Regions from separate parts of the Priestia sp. YIM B13491 genome, predicted to be linked through region 2. Evidence: riboswitches for the same ligand, from Rfam matches in the RefSeq annotation. Region 2 holds a riboswitch; each other region holds the start of a gene.
What was found. Region 2 has a riboswitch for cyclic di-AMP ahead of ACFX4E_RS04995 (potassium channel family protein). Riboswitches for the same ligand answer to the same signal wherever they lie in the genome.
Positions count from the first base shown of each region.

Region 1: it holds a riboswitch for cyclic di-AMP, as region 2 does, so the genes downstream of both, kdpF (K(+)-transporting ATPase subunit F) here and ACFX4E_RS04995 (potassium channel family protein) in region 2, are expected to answer to the same signal.
Region 3: it holds a riboswitch for cyclic di-AMP, as region 2 does, so the genes downstream of both, ACFX4E_RS04315 (dicarboxylate/amino acid:cation symporter) here and ACFX4E_RS04995 (potassium channel family protein) in region 2, are expected to answer to the same signal.

Region 1 is NZ_JBHZOR010000003.1:250,270-254,481, forward strand. It holds gene kdpB (potassium-transporting ATPase subunit KdpB) at 1-43, opposite strand, end outside; gene kdpA (potassium-transporting ATPase subunit KdpA) at 65-1,726, opposite strand; gene kdpF (K(+)-transporting ATPase subunit F) at 1,751-1,837, opposite strand; cyclic di-AMP (ydaO/yuaA leader) riboswitch at 2,202-2,344, opposite strand; gene ACFX4E_RS12130 (hypothetical protein) at 2,360-2,497, opposite strand; cyclic di-AMP (ydaO/yuaA leader) riboswitch at 2,570-2,712, opposite strand; gene ACFX4E_RS12135 (undecaprenyldiphospho-muramoylpentapeptide beta-N-acetylglucosaminyltransferase) at 2,870-3,937, opposite strand; gene ACFX4E_RS12140 (CHY zinc finger protein) at 4,115-4,212, shown strand, end outside.
Region 2 is NZ_JBHZOR010000001.1:977,019-981,230, reverse strand. It holds gene ACFX4E_RS05005 (YjcZ family sporulation protein) at 172-252, opposite strand; gene ACFX4E_RS05000 (TrkH family potassium uptake protein) at 579-1,898, opposite strand; gene ACFX4E_RS04995 (potassium channel family protein) at 1,902-2,561, opposite strand; cyclic di-AMP (ydaO/yuaA leader) riboswitch at 2,686-2,830, opposite strand; gene ACFX4E_RS04990 (carboxymuconolactone decarboxylase family protein) at 2,946-3,404, opposite strand; gene ACFX4E_RS04985 (Lrp/AsnC family transcriptional regulator) at 3,525-3,980, shown strand.
Region 3 is NZ_JBHZOR010000001.1:850,093-854,304, reverse strand. It holds gene ACFX4E_RS04320 (aspartate aminotransferase family protein) at 1-1,119, opposite strand, end outside; gene ACFX4E_RS04315 (dicarboxylate/amino acid:cation symporter) at 1,228-2,463, opposite strand; cyclic di-AMP (ydaO/yuaA leader) riboswitch at 2,644-2,798, opposite strand; gene ACFX4E_RS04310 (NAD(P)/FAD-dependent oxidoreductase) at 3,403-4,212, opposite strand, start outside.

The sequences.
Region 1 (4,212 bases), on a different contig from region 2:
TACGATCCAATTCAAGATTATTCGTAAAATTCCGTTTATTCATTATAATCCTCCGCTTTCTTGATTACAGTGTCAAATACTCAGCAACCGGCCCAAGTACAAGCACTGGGAAAAACGTAAGTGCCCCTACAATAACGGTAGTTCCAATTAAAATGCCGCTAAATAAAGACGTATCCGTTTTAAATGTCCCAGGTGTTTCAGGAACAAGCTGCTTAGATGCTAGTGAGCTCGATACCGCCAGCATCGTAATTAGTCCGAAGTAGCGTCCAATATACATAACAATTCCCGTAGAAATGTTCCAAAACGGAGTTGCGTCACCGAGTCCTTCAAAACCAGAGCCATTGTTTGCTGCTGATGATGTAAATTCATACAGTGCCTGGCTTAACCCGTGAAAGCCTGGGTTTGATATACCTTCTATTCCTAAATGAGTAGTTAGCGCTACGGCTGTTCCTCCTAAAATTAGCAGCGGCTGCAGAATAAGCGTCACGGCGATGAGCTTCATTTCTTTTCCTTCAATTTTTTTACCTACGTATTCTGGTGTTCTTCCAACCATTAAACCTGATAAAAATACGGCGATGATGACGTACATCATGACATTCATAAATCCTGCTCCGACACCGCCAAATACGGTATTTAACATCATATTTCCAAGCGTTAACAACCCGGTAAGAGGTGTAAGGGTATCGTGCATGGTGTTGACCGCACCTGTTTCACTTGCTGTCGTCACGATGGCGTAAAGAGTCGACATACCGACACCAAAACGAACTTCTTTGCCTTCCATATAACCGCTCGCTTCATTTAGATGAAAAGCATCAAGTCTTGGATTGCCGCCCCACTCTGTTACAAACGCTGTGCTTAAAATAACGATAAACAGCATACTCATCGCTACAAACAAGATGCGGCCTTGCTTACGCTGTCCGATCATTTTTCCGTACGTAAAAGGAAGTGCTGTTGGCAATAAAAGCATAAGGACAATTTGTAATACATTGCTCAACGCGTTAGGATTTTCAAATGGATGGGCTGAATTAACACCAAAAAATCCCCCTCCGTTGTTGCCTAGCTCTTTAATTGAAAGAAAAGAAGCAACTGGTCCCCTTGCTATTTGCTGTGTTGCCCCTTCTAATGTATGGGCAGTCACCGTTCCGCTTAACGTTTGAGGGACACCTGAAATCATAAATAAAATGCCGGTTATAAAAGCGATAGGAAGTAAAACACGCGTAATTGATTTCACAAAATCAACAAAAAAGTTTCCTATTTCCTTCCCTGCCAACCCACGAATAAACGCGATTGCTACTGCAAATGCCGTTGCTGGTGCAGCAAACATCATAAATACAACGGCTGCCATCTGCGAGAAATAGGACAAACCTGATTCACCGCTGTAATGCTGCAAGTTCGTATTTGTCATAAAACTAATGGCCGTGTTAAAAGCAAGGGCCGGATCCATTCCTTTGATGTGGCTTGGGTTAAGCGGCAGTACCCCTTGAAACCGGAAGATAAGATACACCACAAAAATCATAAACGTATTCGCCAAAACGAGAGCAATTGCATATTGCTTCCACGTCTGATTATGCCCTTTAATTCCTGCCGCTTTAAACATCACCGATTCTATCTTTCCTACCAAGCTAGTGTTTTTATCGTTTGAAAACACATTCGCTATATAAATACCTACGGGCTTTGCAATAAGCGCTACAAAAACAAGCAGTAGCGCAACTGATAGTAGAAAAATCCCCACGTTTTATTCCTCCGCTTATTAAAATTGTTCTGGATTTAACAGTACATATACTAAATAAATTAAAACGAGAACTGAAATACCTAGCAAAATGAACGACACGTTCACTTCTCCTCTCTTTCGTCTACTACACGAGACGACCAGCAAATAATTCCGTACATAGCAGCTGTTAATATGACAAGCGTTCCCAGCATGATTATATCCAAGTTGCTCCCTCCTAACTGTTTCTTACCACCAATGATTAAGCGTAGTGACTGTTACCGTGCGTAAAGCATCACGCCCAAGTGAGCTAGCAGCGAAAGGTTATCTTTGATTATTCCTAACGTATTGTTGATCTCGTTTTAAAAGCCCTACTATATCCTCTTTACGGTGCAGACATAAGCTGCTCTCCTATTTTTCCATAAAAAAACCGCAGAAGAGAGTCCTCTTCCGCGGTTTAATGCACGACAAATAAGCCGTGATCGACACGAATTTTTTCACTCCCAAAACGCTTACGGAGTTAGCTGTCGGATTCGGGTTATGGAAGTAACCCTACTCAGTTAAGAGATTCACCCCTAGTACATACGTACAAAATATTGGGTCCCCCGCTCATAATTGATTAAGCGTATATTTGTTATTTAATTTTTAGACTTAATTATGGTTTTTACTGCTGCGTTTAATACTTTGATTAGCTAACATAGACAAATAGCGGTTTGCTAGATCAAAAGATTGCTGATCACATATTGCACGATATTCAATCATTTGAATCATTTGCTTAGATAAATGCATGTTAACGCTCCTTTCGCCTATATTTTGAAAGGAACGCGCTATCCGCTTTTATAGAAAACGGCCACGATTACACCATCCTCTCTCTTAACGCTTACGAAGTTAGCTGACGGGTTCGGGTCAAGAAAGTAACCCTACTCAATTATGAGATTCACCCCTAGTAATTGGTTCCTCCGCTCTTTCCCTCTCTTTCAGGAAAGACTCAGCGTTTCACTGTGGAACGTTTCATGAGAGTAATCTTACTCCTGTTAAAATTTACTGTCAACAACATTTTTTGAAATTTTAAAAGCTTTATTTTTTGCTGTTTATTCATTATTTTAAAATAATAGATTCAAAGAAAAAAGCGTTCTTATCTCCTCGATAAGAACGCTTTTTTTAGCTCATTTTCTCAATTTCATTTACAAGAATTGAAATGGCATCCGTTTTTGTTGCTTCACGCATTGTACGCTTCATCGTACTTGCCTGCTGCTGAAGCTCATTTACTTCACGCAAAAACACTTCTTTTGTTAACTGTTCTTCTTCCACAACCATACAGTAGCCTTTTTTCTTAAAGGACTGTGCATTTAAAATTTGATCTCCTCGGCTTTGTGCTTTTGACAAAGGAATAATCATCATCGGTTTATGAAGGGCTAAAAACTCAAAGATAGCATTTGATCCGCCGCGTGTAATCACATAATCAGTCGCCGCTAGAACATCTGGAAGCTGTTCATTTACATATTCTAACTGACGGTAGCCCGACTCTTTTTCAAGGCTTGTATCAACATTGCCTTTTCCGCACAGGTGTACAATTTGAAATTTCTTTTGCAGTTCAGGCAAGGACTCTCGAACAATCTCATTGATGCGACGTGCTCCTAAACTTCCGCCCATAATGGTTAAAATTGGGCGCTTATCATAAAAGCGAAGCCAGCTTTCCCCGTTCGCTGCGCTTCCGCTAAATAATTCTTTTCGAATAGGTGAACCAACAACCTGCACTTTTTCTTTTGGAAAATAGTTTGCCGCTTCATCAAAAGAAGTGAAAATTTTAGTGGCAAATTTCTGCGCAATTTTATTTGCCAGTCCCGGTGTTAAATCACTTTCATGAATGAACACGGGAATGTTTAGCGATTTAGCAGCCATTACAACAGGGACTGTGACAAAACCGCCTTTTGAAAACACAAGAGAAGGCTTTAACTTTTTCAGCACGCGACGTGCATCGCCAACTCCTTTTGCTACTCGAAATACATCTTTTACATTTTCCATATCTACGTATCGACGCAGCTTCCCGCTTGAAATCGCATGATATGGAACGTTTAATTTTGTAATTAATTCTTTCTCAATACCATTGTGAGAACCGACATAATGGATATCCCATTTTTCACTGTCTAATTCTTTCATAATGGCAATGTTTGGTGTTACGTGTCCAGCTGTTCCGCCTCCGGTAAAAACGATAACTTGCTTACTCATTTTTTCTTCCTCTCTTTACTTCACTTAATGGATCTGTTTTGACATCAATTTTTATCTGATCTTTTTAGCATGCAATCTGACATGTAAAACGATGGTTTTATTATAGCATTTTTCTTTTTACATATGTATGATAAGGCGTATAAAAGCATGCTATACTTTTCATAGGGAGTGATGATAATGAACAAATCTGCACCTATAGTAAAAGGTGATACGGTGGATTCCGAAACGCGCTGTACACACTATCATACGGATAAAGATATTATTGCAATAAAATT
Region 2 (4,212 bases):
CATCATTCATCCTCTTATTTCAAAAAAAAACCATGCTTTCGCATGGCTACATACCGATTAGATGAATGAGTAGAGGAACTCATTGTTCGGCAATATTGAAGAAATTTTTGGTTTTTACTTCCGCCTAGTATGCCCTTTTTGACGGGGGCTATGCGTAAATAAAGTTAACGTTTAAAAGCGAAAGCCAGACGCACCTACAATAACAAGTAAAACAAATAACACAACGATTAACGCAAAATTTTGTTTTCCCACGTACCATCCCTCACTTCCTATTATCTGCTTTTAGTGTATGCAACAGCTTGGCAAAATGTTTAGGACAGGGGTGCGGATTTTTCCAATGAGAAAAACCTTCAAATTCCGCCAAAAAAAGTGAATCATATTTTTGTTTCTTTCGTTATATATAGTAAGAGATTTTTTACTATAAAAAAGGGGGACCTTTAATGCGCCGACATTCCAAATTGCCCATTGTTCTTGTCTTTGCCTTCTTTTTATTCATCGCAACTGTTTTGTGCGTAACCTCTTATATGTCTTGAACGTATAAATAATATAAAAAAATCGCCTTATCGAAGGCGATTTTTCTACCCTAGCATTATATCTTCATTTGGATAACGAACAGCTTCGCGCTTTTGCTTAGATAATGAAAACGCAAGCGTTAATGGCCCCACTTTTCCTAAAAACATGATAAAGATAATAATTACGCGTCCAAAGTACGAAAGTTCAGGAGTTGCTCCCATTGATAAACCTACTGTTCCAAACGCTGAAACAACTTCAAACATAATTTTTACAAACGGAAGGTTTTCCGAAATATTTAACAGGAAAATGGCCCCAAATACAAACATAATTGAAATCATCGTGATGGCTAGTGCCTTAAACACGTGAAGAGGAAGAAGTCGTCTCTTTAACAGCACAATATCTTCCCGGCTTCGTAAAAATGCCCATACAGAAAAAACAATCACCACAAACGTTGTTAGTTTAATACCGCCTCCTGTTGACGCACTTCCTGCACCAATAAACATTAATAAGACCATTAAAAAGACCGTTGCATCATGCAGGTGAGCTAAATCAATTGTATTAAATCCAGCGGTTCTTGTCGTTACTGCTTGAAAATAAGAAGCCCATACTTTGTCTCCTAATGATAAATTTCCGAGCGTATGCGAATTGCTGTACTCTAAGAAAAAAATAAAAAGCATGGCAATCACATTAATCGCAAACGTGCTGATAATCATAATTTTTGAATGCAACGTTAGTTTTTTATACGATTTTTTCACCCACATATCAGCAAGAACGGTAAACCCTAACCCGCCAATGATGAACAAAAAAGAAATCGTTATGTTAATAATAGGATCTCCAACATACTGTACTAAGTTATCAGACAGTAGTCCAAACCCTGCGTTATTAAAAGCTGAAATTGAATGAAACAAGCTAAAGAACAGCCCCTTAGACCATCCGAATTCCGGAACCCAGCGTATCGCTAAAAAAATAAGTGCAATAAACTCAATTAAAAATGAAAAGATAAACAGCCTTTTAACTAGCAGGACAACTCCGCCGACGCTTGTTTGATTTAATGCCTGCTGAACGAGCATACGCTCTTTAAATCCAATTTTTTTACCTAGCATCATAAAAATCAACACGGCAAATGACATAATGCCAAGACCGCCTATTTGAATTAACAGCATAATGATCGTTTGACCGATGACGGTAAAACGCGTACCTGTATCTACGACGGCTAAGCCGGTCACTGTCATAGCGGAAGTAGATGTAAAAAGGGCGTCTACCCATCGGATTGGCTCAGTAGTAGAAAAAGGCATCATCAATAGAAGAGCACCCATAATAATTCCTCCGCCAAAAATGGAGACAAGCAGCTGCGGAGGGGTGAGTTTAATGATTTGTTTTTTCATGAGTTAAACTCCTTCTTCTTCAAAACGGTTCAAATCGCGGTTATGTCCGATAACAATAAGCATATCTCCTTGTTCAATTATTTCATGCGCGGTAGGCGAAATCACCATTTCCCCGTCTTTTCGCTGAAAGCCGATAATGTTGCAGCCGTACTTGGCACGAATGTTTAAATCAAACAGCGTTTTATTATGAAGTTTCTTAGAGGCGACAATTTCGACAATACTATAATCCTTTGATAATTCAATGTAATCAATGATTTTTTCTGACACTACGTGATGAGCAATACGTTTAGCAATATCACGCTCAGGATGAATGACTTTGTCTGCTCCTATTTTCTCCAGCACTTTTTGATGATACATATTCACTGCTTTTACCCATACTTGCTTAACGCCCATATCTTTTAAAAGCATCGTTGCGAGAACGCTTGCTTCGATATCATCCCCAAACGAAATAAGAGCATGATCAACATTGCGAATACCTAGCCCCTTTAAGCTAGCTTCATCAATCGCGTTTGCTTGCACAACATATGTAGCTGAGTTGCTAAATTTATTTACTACCTCCTGATTGCGGTCAATAGCGAGCACATCCACATCCAGATTAGCAAACTCTTCAACCAAACTGCCTCCAAAACGACCTAATCCCAATACAGCAAACTGTTTTTTCATAATGTATTTATTCCTTTCTTCAACTGCTGTGTGTTCTCTTAGCTTATACTTTTTCTAAAAAATTACATCTTTTTCTTAAAAAAAGCGCAAAAAAACACAGGAAGGCTCCTGTGTTTTTTCACACTCTTCCCCCTCAAAACGCTTGCGAAGTTAGCTGTCGGGTTCGGGTTTTAAGAGTAACCCTACCTTTTTAAGGATTCACCCCGAAGCACAATATGTGCGTAAATAATGGGTCCTCCGCTCCGTAATGGATTAAGCGATTTTTATTCAAATGTCTATGATCTATTTTTTAGAATAATCGATTCGATTCATGATACGTTTCACTTCACGAAAGCTATCTTACTCCTGTGAATTTTGTCTGTCAAGATATTTTTAGGGAAGACCTCACTTGCCCTGCAAGCTGCAAAAATCATATAAATCTAAACTGACAATCATTTTGTGAAATTGATCAAATAAATTAATAACAGCTAAAAGCTCTAACAGCTGCGTATCACTGTAAAATTTCTTTAATTGATCCATATCAGCATCGGTCAACTCCCTTGGACGCACTCGGTATACATCAATAAATCGAAACAGCAGTCGATCTTTTTCTTCCAGCTCTTTTTCTCTTAACACTTTTTGATTAAGCGTCTCATCGCCTACATATGACATGCTCATACATGTCTCACAGCCGTTAACACCTGCTAGATAAAGCCTTATTTTTTCCTTAGTCTCTCTCTCTACTATATCGCTGTTCCAAAGCGTGTTGTAAAGTTCATCATACAATCTTTTTACATGCGGAATTAAATTCAATGCTTTTTCAAAATTTGTTCCCTCTTCGTTTGCTAACAAAACTCTTGCCATTTTTTACTCACTCCTTTTTAATTATTATAGTAAGAAAAATGGAAATTTCAGATTACATATAAAACATTTTATCTACTATTACTAATCAAATGAAACGTTAATGAGAAAGAAGGTTTTCAATTGAAAATTGATGAAATTGATTTATCGATTTTGCAGGCGCTGCAGCAAAACAGCCGCCTTTCCTTACGAGAGCTAGGAAAACAAATTAACTTGTCTCCTCCTTCGGTGGCAGAGCGAGTAAGGCAGCTAGAGAGCTTTGGTGTTATAAAAGGGTATACGATTGATATTGATTATGAAAAGCTGCACCTGCCCGTGTCGTGTTTTATTGAAGTAACGATGAAAAACGGCGAGCACGAGCGTTTTAAACGATTTATTTCTCATTATCCCTACGCTTTATTCTGTGAACGCATCGCCGGGCAAGCCTGCTTTATTACAAAGCTTCAGCTTCCTCACCTGCACGTACTCGAACAATTTATTAACGAAATTACACCTTATGCCAAAACGATTTCACACATCGCCCTTTCTCACGTAGAGATGGCTCCTGCGTTATTGAGTCATTTAAAAGATGAAAAGTGATTGAAACGTAACGAAAAAATCCGAACGATTCATCGTTCGGATCTTCTTTCCACTAAACTACTTTTGTCCCAAGCTCTTTTGTTCGTCCAACAGCATAAAAAATAACCCTCCAAAGCTGGAGGGTATAAATTTTCCGAATAATGAAAGTTTTACAACTTCATTTTATCAGGTGCCGACATTTCTGTCTACTTAAAAATGTAAAAGAGCTCTCTATTAATAGAAAGCTCTTTTA
Region 3 (4,212 bases), 130 kb from region 2:
CTTCGTTTTTGGATTTTGCACAAGCTCAAGACCAACTAATAAGCCTTTACCACGTATGTCCCCAATGATAGGGTAAAGAAGCTGAAGTTTCTTCAATTTCCCTACTAAATAGTCTCCTTTCAGCGCTGCTTCTTGAACAAGATCATGCTTTTCAATATAGCTTAAAACAGCTATCCCTACAGCGGATGACAGCGGATTAGCGCTTAGCGTATGTCCGCTCATAATTAATTTGGATCCGTTCATAATAGGTTCAATCGTTTTGCTGCTAGCTAACGTAACGGCTATTGGTGTATATCCTGCTCCCACTCCTTTTCCAAGCGTCATAATGTCTGGTTTAACTCCCCAGTGCTCATATGCAAACATCACGCCTGTACGCCCAACTCCCGTCATGACTTCATCCGCAATCCATAACACATCATATTTATCACAAATTTCTCTTATCACTTCATAATAGCCAGGAGGAGGTGTAAGGGCTGCTCCGGCTGCTCCTACAATGGGCTCGGTAATAAAAGCAGCAATATGTTCAGGGCCGGTTCGTTTGATAACTGTTTCCAATTCGTGTGCACAAGCAAGATTACAGGATGGATAGGTTTGATGAAACGGACATCGATAGCAATAAGGAGGCGAAACCGAAGGATAATCTTCAAGCAAAGACGAAAAGCGTTTTCGTCTTCCAACGTGCCCTGACATAGACAGAGCTCCTATTGTAATACCGTGATAGCTCATCCAGCGTGACAAAACCTTTGTTTTGGTTGGCTTTCCTTGCTCTTGAAAATGCTGAATTGCCGTTTTCATAGCCGTTTCAGTCGCTTCTGTCCCGCTGTTAACAAAAAAGCTCCACTGGAAATGATTGCTGCTTAATTCACATAGTTTCTTAGCTAAGGCTTCTGTTGGATCACTTGTAAACTGCGACCGATATACAAACGCAACTTTCTGTGCCTGATCGGTCATCGCATCAATAATTTCTTTTACGCCGTGTCCGATACTTGCTGTAACTGCCCCCGACGAAGCATCTATGTACCTTTTTCCATCTTGGTCGTACAAATAAATTCCTTTTCCATATGAAATAACTGGGTAGTCGTCGTCGAGCAGCGGCTTTATTACATGAGTTTTATTCATTTCCGCACTCTCCTTTCAAACATACACTCTTATTAAACTGTATGCTGAAACGAAGAGTTTCTTGCCAATAAAAAAAGCCCTAGCATATAGCTAGAGCTTTTACGCTTATTAAGCTGATTGCGTTACAGATTTATCGATACGCTTTGCTTCTGACTCAGCCACAATAACGGCACACGCAGCGTCTCCCGTAATATTTACAGATGTACGAAGCATGTCAAGCAAGCGATCAATTCCAATAATCAATCCGATACCTGCTACAGGCAAGCCAACCGAACTCAATACCATTGCTAGCATAATGAGACCAACTCCCGGCACACCTGCTGTACCAATACTAGCAAGCACCGCTGTCAATACAACCGTCACAAGAGCACCCAGCGACAGGTCAACGCCGTATACTTGTGCAATAAAAATAGTCGCTACACCTTGCATAATTGCCGTCCCGTCCATGTTAATGGTAGCACCTAACGGCTGAACAAAACTGCTGATGGACTCCGGGACACGAAGGTTTTTTTGAGCCACATTCATTGAAATCGGAAGCGTTGCATTACTGCTTGATGTACTGAATCCAACTGTCATCGCAGGAGCAAAACCTTTAAAAAATTCAATAGGGTTACGTCTCGCCATAAGAGCGACTGATCCTCCATATGTTACAATCGAATGGATAAACAGTGCGAGCACGACTACAATCATGTACAGCCCCATCGCTTTAATTGCCTCCCAGCCTTGACTTCCAACCGCGGTTGCAAGAAGTCCAAATGTTCCGTAAGGAGCAAACTTCATCACTAGATTTACAAGATACATCATCAATTCATTGCCTTGCTCAAGTAAATTGTAAAGCCCTTTTGTTTTATTTCCAAGCATCGTAATACCAAAACCGATAAAGATAGAGAAAACGATAAGTTGAAGCATATTCCCTTCAGCCATCGCTTGGATTGGGTTGACTGGAATCATATTTAAGAATGTCTCTCCAACCGGCGGTGCTTTTTCGGCTTCAAAAGAAGCGTTTTTTGTATCAAAAGATCCAAACGTACCCGGTTTAATTGCATACGCTAAAATTAAACCAATAATAATAGCAACGGTTGTTGTAACTAGGAAGTAGGAAACTGTTTTAGCCCCGATTCTTCCTAGTTTTTTAGGATCTCCTAAACCTGCTACACCTAACGTGATAGAGAAAAACACAATTGGTACAACAAGCATTTTAATTAAGCTTAAGAAAATTTGGCCAAGCGGTGTAAACAAGTACTTGTCCAGCGGAGCAAAAGCACTTGGAGCAAAAGCATTGATCAACACTCCCACAACAGCACCAGCAATTAGCGCGATAATAATCTTTGTCGATAGCTTCATAGATTTACCTCCCGTAAATAAATTATATTAGAATGATTCTAACTACCATACTTATTTTACCATGCATTGAGAGCGATAACACTCAAAATATACAATATATTAAAAATTTTCAGATTAATAGTTTAGGAATATTTTTATCTATACAAAAAACCATGAGAATATCATGGTTTCATAGACCTGTTATTCCCTCACTGAATGCTTACGGAGTTAGCTGTCGGATTCGGGTACGTGAGTTACCCTACTTGATTTATTCAAGATTCACCCCAAGTACACTACGCACAAATATGGGTCCCCCGTTCTCTTATAAAACAAAAGAGATTAAGCAAATAATTTTCTTTAATATTTTTGCATGATAATAATTCTTACTTTAATTAAAATTCATTTTATATGTTTCTGTCAAGTTTTTATTCAAAAATAATGCAGGGTTTTATCATAAAAAGTTGAGCATTGTTATATTTTAAAATATTTACATCATATTTCAATAAACCACAAACAGTTATTTAACAAGACTTAAAATCTAATAGATAAAAAATTAATTCAAAAAATAGTTTGTAAAGTGAACTTTCTTTTCATTAAATTACATTCATAAATTTGCATAATTATTCTAACATCCGCGTACTTTACTGCTTTCATAAATATTTTACTCAACAAAAAAATAACTCTTTCCAACTGTTGATTTTATCCTTGTATTGCTTGATATAAATTCTCTAAAATTTTACTGAATTTGTTGATAGAAATAAATGGACATTGTCAATTCGCCTTATTCTATTTAATTCTGCTCACGATAGAAATATGGATCCCCTAATACCTTTTAAAAAAGGAGCGAGTAATTATCATATAAAACTATCGGAGTTGGAGGGGTATAAGTTCTTTACTTTTTACTTATTCGCTTTCGTTATTTAACACATATAAAAAAAGAGGCCGTGACGGCCTCTTTTTTTATACAGTAACAGGTTCAGAACTTGCTTTGCGATTCTTTAATTTTTCAACAATGTCACGCGCTACCCACACACCGCACGCACTTGCCTGCGCAAGTCCTCGCGTAATACCAGCTCCGTCTCCTCCCACGTATAAACCGGAAATTTCAGTTTCAAACTTATCATTTAACTTCGGACGGGCTGAGTAAAATTTCGCTTCCACACCGTAAAACAGCGTATGTTCAGATGCTAACCCAGGCGTTACATGATCCAGTGCTTCTGTCATTTCAATTAAGCTTTTCATCGTATTGTAAGGAAGCACTAAGCCTAAGTCACCCGGTACAGCTTCTTTTAACGTTGGTTCTAAAAAGCCCTCTTTAATTCGAGTCGCTGTTGAACGACGGCCCTTTAAAATATCTCCATACTTTTGAACAACTAAGCCCCCGTTTGACAGCATATTAGCTAATCTTGATACTTCGTGCGCATATTCGTTCGGCTGATCAAATGGATCCGAAAATTTATGAGAAACAAGCAGCGCAAAGTTCGTATTTTGACTTCCAAGCTTCGGATCTTTGTATGCGTGTCCATTTGCTAACATAATACCTGAATGATTCTCTACTACCACATGTCCTGAAGGATTGCTGCAAAACGTTCTAACTCTTGTACCTACGGACGTATTGTAAATGAATTTCCCTTCGTACAAGTGCTTGTTGATTTCTTCCATAACAACGTTGGATGTTTCTACTCGAACGCCGATGTCCACTTGATTGTTAATCATTTTTAAACGACGTTTTTTTAGTAAGTCGCTCATCCACTTCGAGCCGTCTCGACC